DNA from 2 places in the Pseudomonas sp. SDO52101_S400 genome. Region 2 is predicted to be linked to the other one. Evidence: riboswitches for the same ligand, from Rfam matches in the RefSeq annotation. Region 2 holds a riboswitch; the other holds the start of a gene.
The links. Region 2 has a riboswitch for cobalamin ahead of cobW (cobalamin biosynthesis protein CobW). Riboswitches for the same ligand answer to the same signal wherever they lie in the genome.

Region 1 (4,991 bases), on a different contig from region 2:
GCACGCCCTCGCCCAACTGCGGACGCTCGTGCAGCTCGCCGTGGTAAATCGCCGGCCCGCCCAGCTCGACGCCCAAGGCACCTGCGCCAGCCGCCATCACCGGGCCTGCATTCGGGCTGTCCCATTTTGGCGCCTGGGTGCGCCAGCATTTCAGCGCCAGTCGGGTCTTGCCCAGCAGCGCGTAGGTCAACGCCACCAGCCGCGCAGGAATGTAGTTGAGGACGTCGTCGATCTTCGCCGCCGCCCAGCCGAAACGCTCGAAACGCTCATTGCGATAGCCCCACATCGCGTCGAGCGTGTTGCTCAGGCGATAGAGCACCACACCCGGCGCACCGGCCACAACAAACCAGAACAGCGCGGCGAACACTGCATCGCTGCCGTTCTCCAGCACCGATTCAGTGGCGGCGCGGGCGACAGCGGTGCTGTCCAGCTCACTGGTCTGGCGGCTGACCAGATAACCCACGCGCTTGCGCGCCTCTTCCAGATCATCACTGCGCAGGGCCTTGGCCACCGGCTCGACGTGCTCGCCGAGGCTGCGCATGCCGAGGGCGCAATACAGCGCAAGAATCTCGACGATCCAGCCCACATACGGCGCCCAGGACAATGCCGTGGCGAGCAGGGTCAGCGGCAGCACTGCAATCACCCACGCGGTGACGCCATGGCTGCGCCAGCCGCGCCCACCGCTATTGAATCGTTGCTCGATGCGCCCGGCGAAATTACCGAACGCCACCAGCGGATGCCAGCGTTTCGGTTCACCCAGCAGCGCATCCAGCGCAACCGCGGCGACACTCAACAACGCCACACTCATTGACTCACTCCCCAGAAATTTTCATACAGCAGCTCATTGAGCGGACGCGCCTGCGCCCACCCTTCGAGTACCAGCATCGGCGCCGGATAGAATTCCTTGACCGGCCCCAGACAAAGAACCGCCAGCGGCTTGGCCCCGGCCGGCAGTTTCAGCAGATCGGCCAGCGCCTGCGGTTCGAAGAGCGACACCCAGCCCATGCCCAGGCCTTCGGCGCGCGCGGCCAGCCACAGGTTCTGGATCGCGCAGGACAATGAGGCCATGTCCATTTCCGGCAGCGTGCGGCGACCGAAAATATGTCGCTCGCGATCATCCATCAAAGCGGCGACCAGCACTTCGGCGCAGTCGTTGATGCCTTCGACCTTAAGCTTCATGAACTCGTCGCTGCGCTCGCCGAGGGCTTCGGCGGTGCGTACGCGTTCTTCTTCAACAAGGTTCTGGATCTGGCCACGCAAGGCGCGATCGCTGATGCGGATGAAGCGCCATGGCTGCATCAGGCCGACGCTCGGTGCCTGATGTGCGGCTTCAAGCAATCGGCGAAGCAATTCAGGCTCGACCGTGCCGCCGCTGAAGTGGCGCATGTCGCGACGTTCGGCGATAGCGCGATAGACCGCTTCGCGCTCGGTTTCAGTGAATGCGTTGTCGGTCATGGCACCAACAGTGCGGCAATCGCCGACGGATTCGACGGAAAATAAAAGTGCACGTATGAGGCAGTCATCCGCCCTTGCCGATACACCGCTTCCGCACCGCGCCCGCCATTGGGGCTGTGGCCACGGGCAATCGGCGTCAGTTCGGTGGTGGTCAGGGAATGGTGATAAGTGTGGCCGCGCAGCAAGCCTTCCGGCAGTTCGACCGATTGCAGAGCCAGCGCAGCCAGACGCTTTTGCATCACCGCATCACCCTTGAGCAAACCGACCAGTTCGGCGCGAGTGCCTTCGACATCGGTCAGCGAGTCGAGCAGATACAACATGCCGCCACATTCGGCGAGCAGCGGTTTGCCGGCGGCGTGATGCGCGCGAATCGCTTTGAGCATGTCTGCGTTCTGCGACAAGGCAACGTGGTGCAATTCCGGATAACCGCCGGGCAGGTAAACGCTGTCGGCGTCGGGCAATTGCGTGTCGCGGATCGGCGAGAAGAAACGCAACTCCGCGCCCATCGCCCGCAACAGGTCGAGACTGGCGCCATAGGTGAAAGCGAAGGCTTCGTCACGGGCGACGGCAATTCGTACGCCTTCGAGCAGTCTTTCGGTCTTGACGATTTCAGGCGCGGCGAATTCGACGGCCGGTGGCAGCGCTACCTCGCAGGTGCTGGCCAGCGCTTCGGCGGCGGCGTCGAGACGCAGGTCGAGATCATTCAGTTCGCTGGCCTGCACCAGGCCGAGATGACGGCTTGGCAGTTCGATCCCGGTTTCCCGGGACAACGCGCCGTACCAGCGCAGGCCTTCGGTAAGACTGCCTTCCAGCAACTGCGCATGGCGCACGGTGCCGACGCGGTTGGCCAGCACGCCGGCGAACGGCAGGTCCGGCTGATAGCGCGCCAGGCCCAGCGCCAAGGCGCCGAATGTCTGGGCCATGGCCGTGCCGTCGATCACGCCAAGCACCGGCACGCCGAAATGCCGCGCCAGATCGGCACTTGATGGCGTGCCGTCGAACAAGCCCATCACACCTTCTATCAGGATCAGATCCGCTTCGGCGGCGGCTTCCCACAGCAATCGACGACTTTCCTGCTCGCCGACCATCCACATGTCCAGTTGATAGACCGGCGCACCGCTGGCGCGCTCGAGGATCATCGGGTCGAGAAAGTCCGGGCCGCACTTGAAAACGCGGACCTTGCGCCCCTGATTGCGGTGCAGACGGGCCAGTGCGGCAGTAACGGTGGTCTTGCCCTGACCAGAGGCCGGCGCGGCGATCAGTACCGCCGGGCAGTGACGTGGTTGATTCAAAGTTCGACGCCTTTCTGCGCTTTGATACCAGCCTGGAAGGCGTGCTTGATCATGCCCATTTCGGTGACGGTGTCGCCCATCTCGATCATTTCCGGCTTCGCGGCGCGACCGGTGACGATCACGTGCTGCATTGGCGGACGGGCCTGCAGATCGCTGAGTACCTGATCCAGATCCAAGTAACCGTGCTTGAGCGCAATGTTCAGCTCATCGAGCACCACCAGGCCGATCGTCGGGTCACGCAACAGTTCGCGGGAGACTTCCCATGCAGCCTCGGCGGCGGCGATGTCGCGCTGGCGATCCTGGGTTTCCCAAGTGAAGCCCTCGCCCATCACATGAAAACGTACCTGCTCGGGGAAACGGCGGAAGAACAGTTCCTCCCCGGTGCTGTTGCGACCCTTGATGAACTGCACCACGCCGCACTGCATGCCGTGCCCCATCGCGCGGGCGAGCATGCCGAACGCCGAGCTGCTTTTGCCTTTGCCATTGCCGGTCAACACCAGCACCAGGCCGCATTCGTCTGGCGAATTGGCGATGCGCTCGTCGATCACGGCTTTTTTGCGCTGCATGCGCGCCAGGTGGCGCTCGTCGCGCTCGGGGGAATCAGTCATGGGGGAGCTCTCCGTTGAGGCTGGATAACGGCGGGCAGGCACAAGAATAGACGGCAACAAGCCTGGCATCGCCCACCGTGATGCCGCTGGATGGATCAGGCCGGTCTCCGGGCTCATGAGCGGCCCAGGCCTGGCTGCGCGCCTTCCCGCTTTGCAGCAGTGGCATCGAACGCAGCTTTTACTCATTTACCGTTGCGGGGGCAGCGCCGGGATCGTGATGGCTCTTCGCGTGAAGACCATCCTCACCGGCTTCCCTGTTTCACTCTGTCGACAGCGGTCACAGAGCACCTGAAACAAGCCGCGAAGGTTAGAGGGTTGGGGGTGGAGCGTCAAATGAAGAGGCCCCCTGAAAGCGAATAACTGCCGTCGATCAATTATCTGACGCCAATCTTGTGCCACACTGTCAGCAGTGATATCAAAGAGCCATGCTTTTTGAATGCAGAGAGCACATCACAATAACAAGGGAGAGCACCATGCAAGGCACGATCATCAGCAATCCGCGGCTGGAATTCCTGCGCCCGGTGCTGGAACGCTGGTTTGACTGTATCGACCGTTACAACGCCGTGCGCGGCGACAACGACACGCCTTACTGGCACGACGAAAAAGCCAACCTCGGCCTTCTGTCAGCCGCCGCATGGATGGCCGAACTGGTCACCCTGCGCGATACCGCCACACGCAAGCAGAACGAGGAAGGCGAGCGCAATGCACGTGCCGACCTGTTCCTGGCCGGCCCCGAAGATCGCGCTTATATTCAGGCGACGCAGCGCTGGCCGCGCGTCAACAGCCTGAATCTGACCCAGGCCCTGGCCGATATCACCAGCGACGCCAAGCGCATCAGCTACGCCAGCGATCTCAAACTCGGCTGCCTGTTCGTCGCACCACAAAAAGCCCAGCACAGCGCCAGCCCGGAAGAACTGCAGGACATGGTCGACGACCTGCAAAAGGAACACACCTGCGCCGTGGCCTGGTACTTCCCTTACGCCTACCGCAAATTGCGCAGCGAAGCCGGCAACTACCATCCCGGTATTGCCGTGTTGTTCAAGGAGGCGCGCGGCTGAGCGGTTGAACCATCGGGCTCGCGCACTTCTCTATGATTAGGAATGCATTCATAGGGAAGATCAGTAATGCGCAAGCCCCACCTCGTTTTCGTCATCGCACTCGCCGGAGGGCTCACCGCCTGTGGTGAATCCTCCAGCCTGCAAGTCTCGGACGGCACCGGCCCGTCCCCCAAACTGCCCGAACCAAACAAGACCCTGATTCCGACGGTGAACATCGCCCCGGCGATCGGCTGGCCGGCCGGCGCGAAACCGACGCCAGCGGCAGGTACTCAAGTGGCGGCGTTTGCCGAAAATCTCGATCACCCACGCTGGCTCTACGTGCTGCCCAACGGCGATGTGCTGGTGGCGGAAACCAATGCCCCGCCAAAACCGGACGACGGCAAGGGCATACGCGGCTGGGTGATGAAAAAAGTCATGGGGCGCGCCGGCGCCGGGGTTCCCAGCCCGAACCGCATTACCCTGTTGCGCGATACCGATCACGACGGCGTGGCGGAAACCCGCACGGTGTTTCTGCAAAATCTGAATTCTCCGTTCGGCATGACCCTGGTCGGCAACGATCTGTACGTCGCCGACACCGA
Region 2 (4,991 bases):
GAATCACCTGCACGCCACGCTCGGACAACTCGACCAGCCGCTCGACGCCATAACGCCAATAAGCGATGCCTCCGTGCAGCGAAATCAGAATGACCTTGGCATGACGCAGCACTTCATCGACGTACAGGTCGACCGACGCATGGTTCTGCACCTGCATCGGGTTGGCCAGCCGCACGCTCGGGTAATCCTCGGGCAACTGCTGAGCCGCCTCGGCGAGCAGCGCGAGGCTGGAGTCGCCGCTGCACAGGATCACCAGCTCGGCGGGGGTTTGTCCAAGGTCGGCAATGTTGTCATCCGACACGAAACCGCCGGGCTGGGTCCTGAGCAGATGCATGGCTTAAACGCTGAGCGCGGCGCGCAGTTGCGCTTCGAGCTTGGCCGCGTCCAGTTCCTGGCCGATCAACACCAGGCGCGTCACGCGTGCCTCATCGGCACCCCACTGACGGTCGAAGTGCTTGTCGAAACGCGTACCCACGCCCTGGATCAGCAGGCGCATCGGCTTGTTCGGGATCGCCGCGAAGCCTTTGACCCGCAGAATGCCGTGCTGGACCACCAGTTGCGTCAGTGCGTCGAGCAGCAGGCTTTCGTCGGCCTGTGGCAGTTCGATGGAGATTGAGTCGAAAGCATCGTGATCGTGGTCGTCATGATCGTCATCGCCTTCACCGTGGTGGTGATCGTGATGGCTGTGGCGGCTGTCGATGTGTTCTTCGGAGCCGGCACCGAGACCGATCAGCACGTCCAGCGGCAGGCGACCGTTGCTGGCTTCGATGATCTTCACCGCTGGCGGCAGCTCTTCAGCGACTTCCAGGCGTACGCGAGCGAGATCTTCAAGGCTGGTCTGATCGGCCTTGTTGAGGATCACCAGGTCGGCGCTGGCCAGTTGGTCGGCGAACAGTTCGTGCAGTGGCGATTCGTGGTCCAGGTTCGGGTCGAGTTTGCGCTGGGCGTCGACCTGATCCGGGAACGCGGCGAAAGTGCCGGCGGCCACGGCCGGGCTGTCGACCACGGTGATGACCGCGTCAACGGTGCAGGCGCTGCGAATTTCCGGCCACTGGAAGGCTTGAACCAGCGGTTTTGGCAGGGCCAGACCCGAGGTTTCGATCAGGATGTGGTCGAGGTCACCGCGACGGGCCACCAGTTCGCGCATCACCGGGAAGAACTCTTCCTGAACGGTGCAGCACAGGCAGCCGTTGGCCAGTTCGTAGACGCGGCCAGTGGCTTCTTCTTCGGTGCAGCCGATGGTGCACTGCTTGAGGATTTCACCGTCGATGCCCAGCTCGCCAAACTCGTTGACGATCACCGCGATACGACGGCCCTGAGCGTTGTCGAGCATGTGCCGCAGCAAGGTGGTTTTACCCGAGCCGAGGAAACCGGTGACGATGGTGACAGGAAGTTTGGCCAGTGTTTTCATCGGATGCCCTTTGGCAAGGTGGCGGGCATACGGGACGAGACCGGCAACACGGGTGCGTGCCTGGAGAGTTCGCCACCGGATCACCCCGCCCGGTTGAAAGTGAGAATCTGTGACGAGGCAGGTCTCCTGGCTGACGGTGTTCGGGCCTTGGCCCGGTATTCGCTGCGCCTTCCCGCTGGCTCTGGATTGAGTTGGCAGTGGCGTGGCAGCGAACAGCACCGTTCACAGTTGCGGGGGCAGCCGCGGCTTGGACCGCGTTCCCTTCTTAGCTTCGGCGTGGGCCGAAGAACCTCGAAAGCGCAAGGCTACGCAGGGTGTGGGGATGGGTCAATGGTTCGTGGAGTTTGGGAACGAGAGCATATCCGTTGCTTCGGGTGCTGCCGCTGGCGGTTTCGCTCTTACAGCGACTCACTTTTCCAAACGCCGAAAAGTAAGCAAAAGGCTTTTGCCCCGGCGTACGGCACTTCGCTGAGGCTCAGTGTTCCCTCGCTACGGTGTCCATCAGGGGGCATCGCCTACGGTTTGCTTCGCTGCACCTCCTCTCGATGTATGCGGCTTCGCCGCACGGCGCTGCGCGCCTACCCCCTGATGGACACCTCCGCTCGGCCTGCCGAAGGAGCAAAAAATCAAAAGCCCCATCAAGAGCCCCTCACCCTAGCCCTCTCCCAGAGGGAGAGGGGACTGACCGAGTTGTTTGGGAGAGATACGCCGACGTGCGATACCGTGTTGAACTCAGGCTTTGAAAAGCACACCAATCGGCTCCCTCTCCTTGGGGAGAGGGCTGGGGGTGAGGGGTAAACCCACCACAAAACCAAAGCCGAACACGCCCCGCTCCTCCCCACTCAACACGATGAGCGTTAGCTCGAGTAAAGCTTTTGATCTCAAGGCCCGTCGGCAGGCTGAGTGGAGGGATTGATCCGGGGGTGGGAGCGCAGCGACCGTGCGGCGCAGCCGCATGCATCGAGAGGAGGTGCAGCGAAGCAAACCGTAGGCGATGCCCCCGGATCAATCCCGGAGCGAAGGAACCCGAGCCACAGCGAGGGCCGTACGTCAGGGTAAAGCCTTTTTGGTTACTTTTTCGGCGTTTGGAAAAAGTGACCCGCCGTAAGGGCGGAACCCTAAGCAGCCATAACCGCAGCAACGGATCTGCCCCCAATCCCAATTGACTCAAATCCCCCCCTCATGGTCTCCTACACAACTTGTTACGGGTGCCCTTCACAGGGTGAAACGGGAAACCGGTGAATCATGTGCTTTACTCTAAAGCCATGTCAGTCCGGTGCTGCCCCCGCAACGGTAAGCGAGCGAAGCGTCAGATCCACTGTGCCCCGGCATGGGAAGGTGACGCTTGCAGGTCGGCAGACAGCCACCCCTCGTGAGCCCGGAGACCGGCCCGCAACACACAGTGCGCACCTTGCGTCACTGAACATAACAAACCCGCGGTGGGCGGGCGCTGTTCTAACCTCTGCGCGCCCGACCCGCAGGGGTTTTCATGCGCTCCATTCACCCGCTGACACTCCAGAGGGAAGCGCCATGTCGATCATCAGCAGCACCGGCAGCAACACGGACAAAATCTCCAGCACCACCACCCTGAGCCAACGTCTGACCGCTGCGATCTTCGCATCGATCCTGGGTGCAAGCCTGGTCTATTTCGCCGGTTTCTCGCACATCGAAGCGGTTCACAACGCCGCGCACGATACCCGCCACAGCGCCGCGTTCCCGTGCCACTGAGACCTGACGACATGATCAAGCGTATAGCGCAGACCGCAGGTTTCACCGGCCTTCTGGCCGCCCTGTTCCTGACCTTGCTGCAAAGCTTCTGGGTTTCGCCGCTGATTCTTCAGGCTGAAACCTTCGAGAAAGCCGAGCCAGTCGCCGAAGTCCACGAGCACGCCGCCGGCACCGCCGCCCACACCCACGATGCCGAAGCCTGGGAGCCGGAAAACGGCTGGCAGCGCGTGGTGTCCACCACCGGCGGCAATCTGGTGGTTGCCGTGGGTTTCGCCTTGATGCTGGCCGGCCTCTACACCCTGCGTGCACCGACCAAGACCTCGCAAGGCCTGCTCTGGGGGCTGGCCGGTTATGCGACTTTCGTCCTCGCGCCGACACTGGGCTTGCCGCCTGAACTGCCGGGCACCGCCGCCGCGGACCTGGCGTCGCGGCAGATGTGGTGGATCGGCACCGCCGCTTCGACCGCTGTCGGCCTGGCGTTGATCGCGTTCGGTGGCAACTGGCTGCTGAAGATCCTCGGCGTGGCGATCCTCGCTGTGCCGCACGTGATTGGCGCCCCGCAACCGGAAGTGCACTCGATGCTCGCTCCGGAAGCACTGGAAGCTCAGTTCAAAATCGCTTCGCAGCTGACCAACGTAGCGTTCTGGCTGGCCCTGGGCCTGATCAGCGCCTGGTTGTTCCGCCGCAAAAGCGATGGTCAATACCACGCATGACCGATGACAGCGCAGCGCCGACCTTCGTGGTCGGCCTGGGCTGCCAGCGCGGCTGCCCGGCCAGTACGCTGCGCGCGCTGCTCGACCAGGCCCTGCAGGCTCATCGCATTGAACTGGAAACCGTCAAGGCCCTGGCCAGTATCGACCTCAAACGCGACGAACCCGGCCTGCAAGAACTGGCGGCACAACTGGCGCTGCCCTTGCTGTACTTCAGTAGTGAAGAACTGGCCAGTTACCAGCAACGACTCAGCCACCATTCGCAAATCGCCTTCGAACGCACCGGCTGCTACGGCGTGGCGGAAAGTGCCGCACTGGCGCTCGCCGAACAGTTGATTCAGGCCCCGGCAAAACTGCTGATTTCCCGGCAAAAGTACGCTCAGGCAACACTGGCATTGGCCGGCGCGGCGTAAAATCCCGATAATTCCCGCTTTCGATCATGAGCGTTCTTCATCTGAAGAGCTTGTGAAGCACCGACCTGCCCTTGTTTTTCACAGGACTCAACGATGACCGTCTACTTCATCGGCGCCGGCCCCGGCGACCCGGAACTGATCACTGTAAAAGGCCAGCGACTGATTCGCAGCTGCCCGGTGATCATCTATGCAGGCTCGCTGGTACCGGCGGCGGTACTGGAAGGTCATTGCGCCGAAACCGTGGCCAACAGCGCCGAACTGCATCTGGAACAAATCATCGACCTGATCAAGACCGCCCACGCCAAGGGCCAGGATGTAGCGCGCGTGCATTCGGGCGATCCGAGCCTGTATGGCGCCATCGGCGAGCAGATCCGTTATCTGCGCGAGCTGGACATCCCGTTCGAGATCATCCCCGGCGTCACCGCCACCGCTGCCTGCGCTGCTCTATTGGGCGCCGAGCTCACGCTGCCGGACATCTCGCAAAGCGTGATCCTGACGCGATACGCGGACAAGACCGCAATGCCCGCCGGGGAGGAACTGGGCAGCCTGGCGCAACACGGGGCGACCATGGCGATTCATCTGGGGGTCAATCATCTGGAGAAGATCCTCGCCGAACTGCTGCCGCATTACGGCGCAGATTGCCCGATCGCGGTGATTCACCGGGCGACGTGGCCGGATCAGGACTGGGTAGTGGGGACGCTGGACGATATCGCCGCGAAGGTGGCCGCC

Region 1: linked by a shared signal. The riboswitch ahead of cobO (cob(I)yrinic acid a,c-diamide adenosyltransferase) and the one ahead of cobW (cobalamin biosynthesis protein CobW) in region 2 are both predicted to bind cobalamin.

The regions. Positions count from the first base shown of each region.
Region 1 covers NZ_JBSVWF010000030.1:2,608-7,598, forward strand. The annotation lists gene cbiB (adenosylcobinamide-phosphate synthase CbiB) at 1-808, opposite strand, end outside; gene bluB (5,6-dimethylbenzimidazole synthase) at 805-1,455, opposite strand; gene ACW9HX_RS16285 (cobyrinate a,c-diamide synthase) at 1,452-2,747, opposite strand; gene cobO (cob(I)yrinic acid a,c-diamide adenosyltransferase) at 2,744-3,355, opposite strand; cobalamin riboswitch at 3,437-3,662, opposite strand; gene ACW9HX_RS16295 (hypothetical protein) at 3,829-4,413, shown strand; gene ACW9HX_RS16300 (PQQ-dependent sugar dehydrogenase) at 4,480-4,991, shown strand, end outside.
Region 2 covers NZ_JBSVWF010000016.1:151-5,141, reverse strand. The annotation lists gene cobN (cobaltochelatase subunit CobN) at 1-334, opposite strand, end outside; gene cobW (cobalamin biosynthesis protein CobW) at 338-1,411, opposite strand; cobalamin riboswitch at 1,511-1,720, opposite strand; cobalamin riboswitch at 2,601-2,819, shown strand; gene ACW9HX_RS10265 (CbtB domain-containing protein) at 2,942-3,139, shown strand; gene ACW9HX_RS10260 (CbtA family protein) at 3,151-3,852, shown strand; gene ACW9HX_RS10255 (cobalamin biosynthesis protein) at 3,849-4,262, shown strand; gene cobM (precorrin-4 C(11)-methyltransferase) at 4,356-4,991, shown strand, end outside.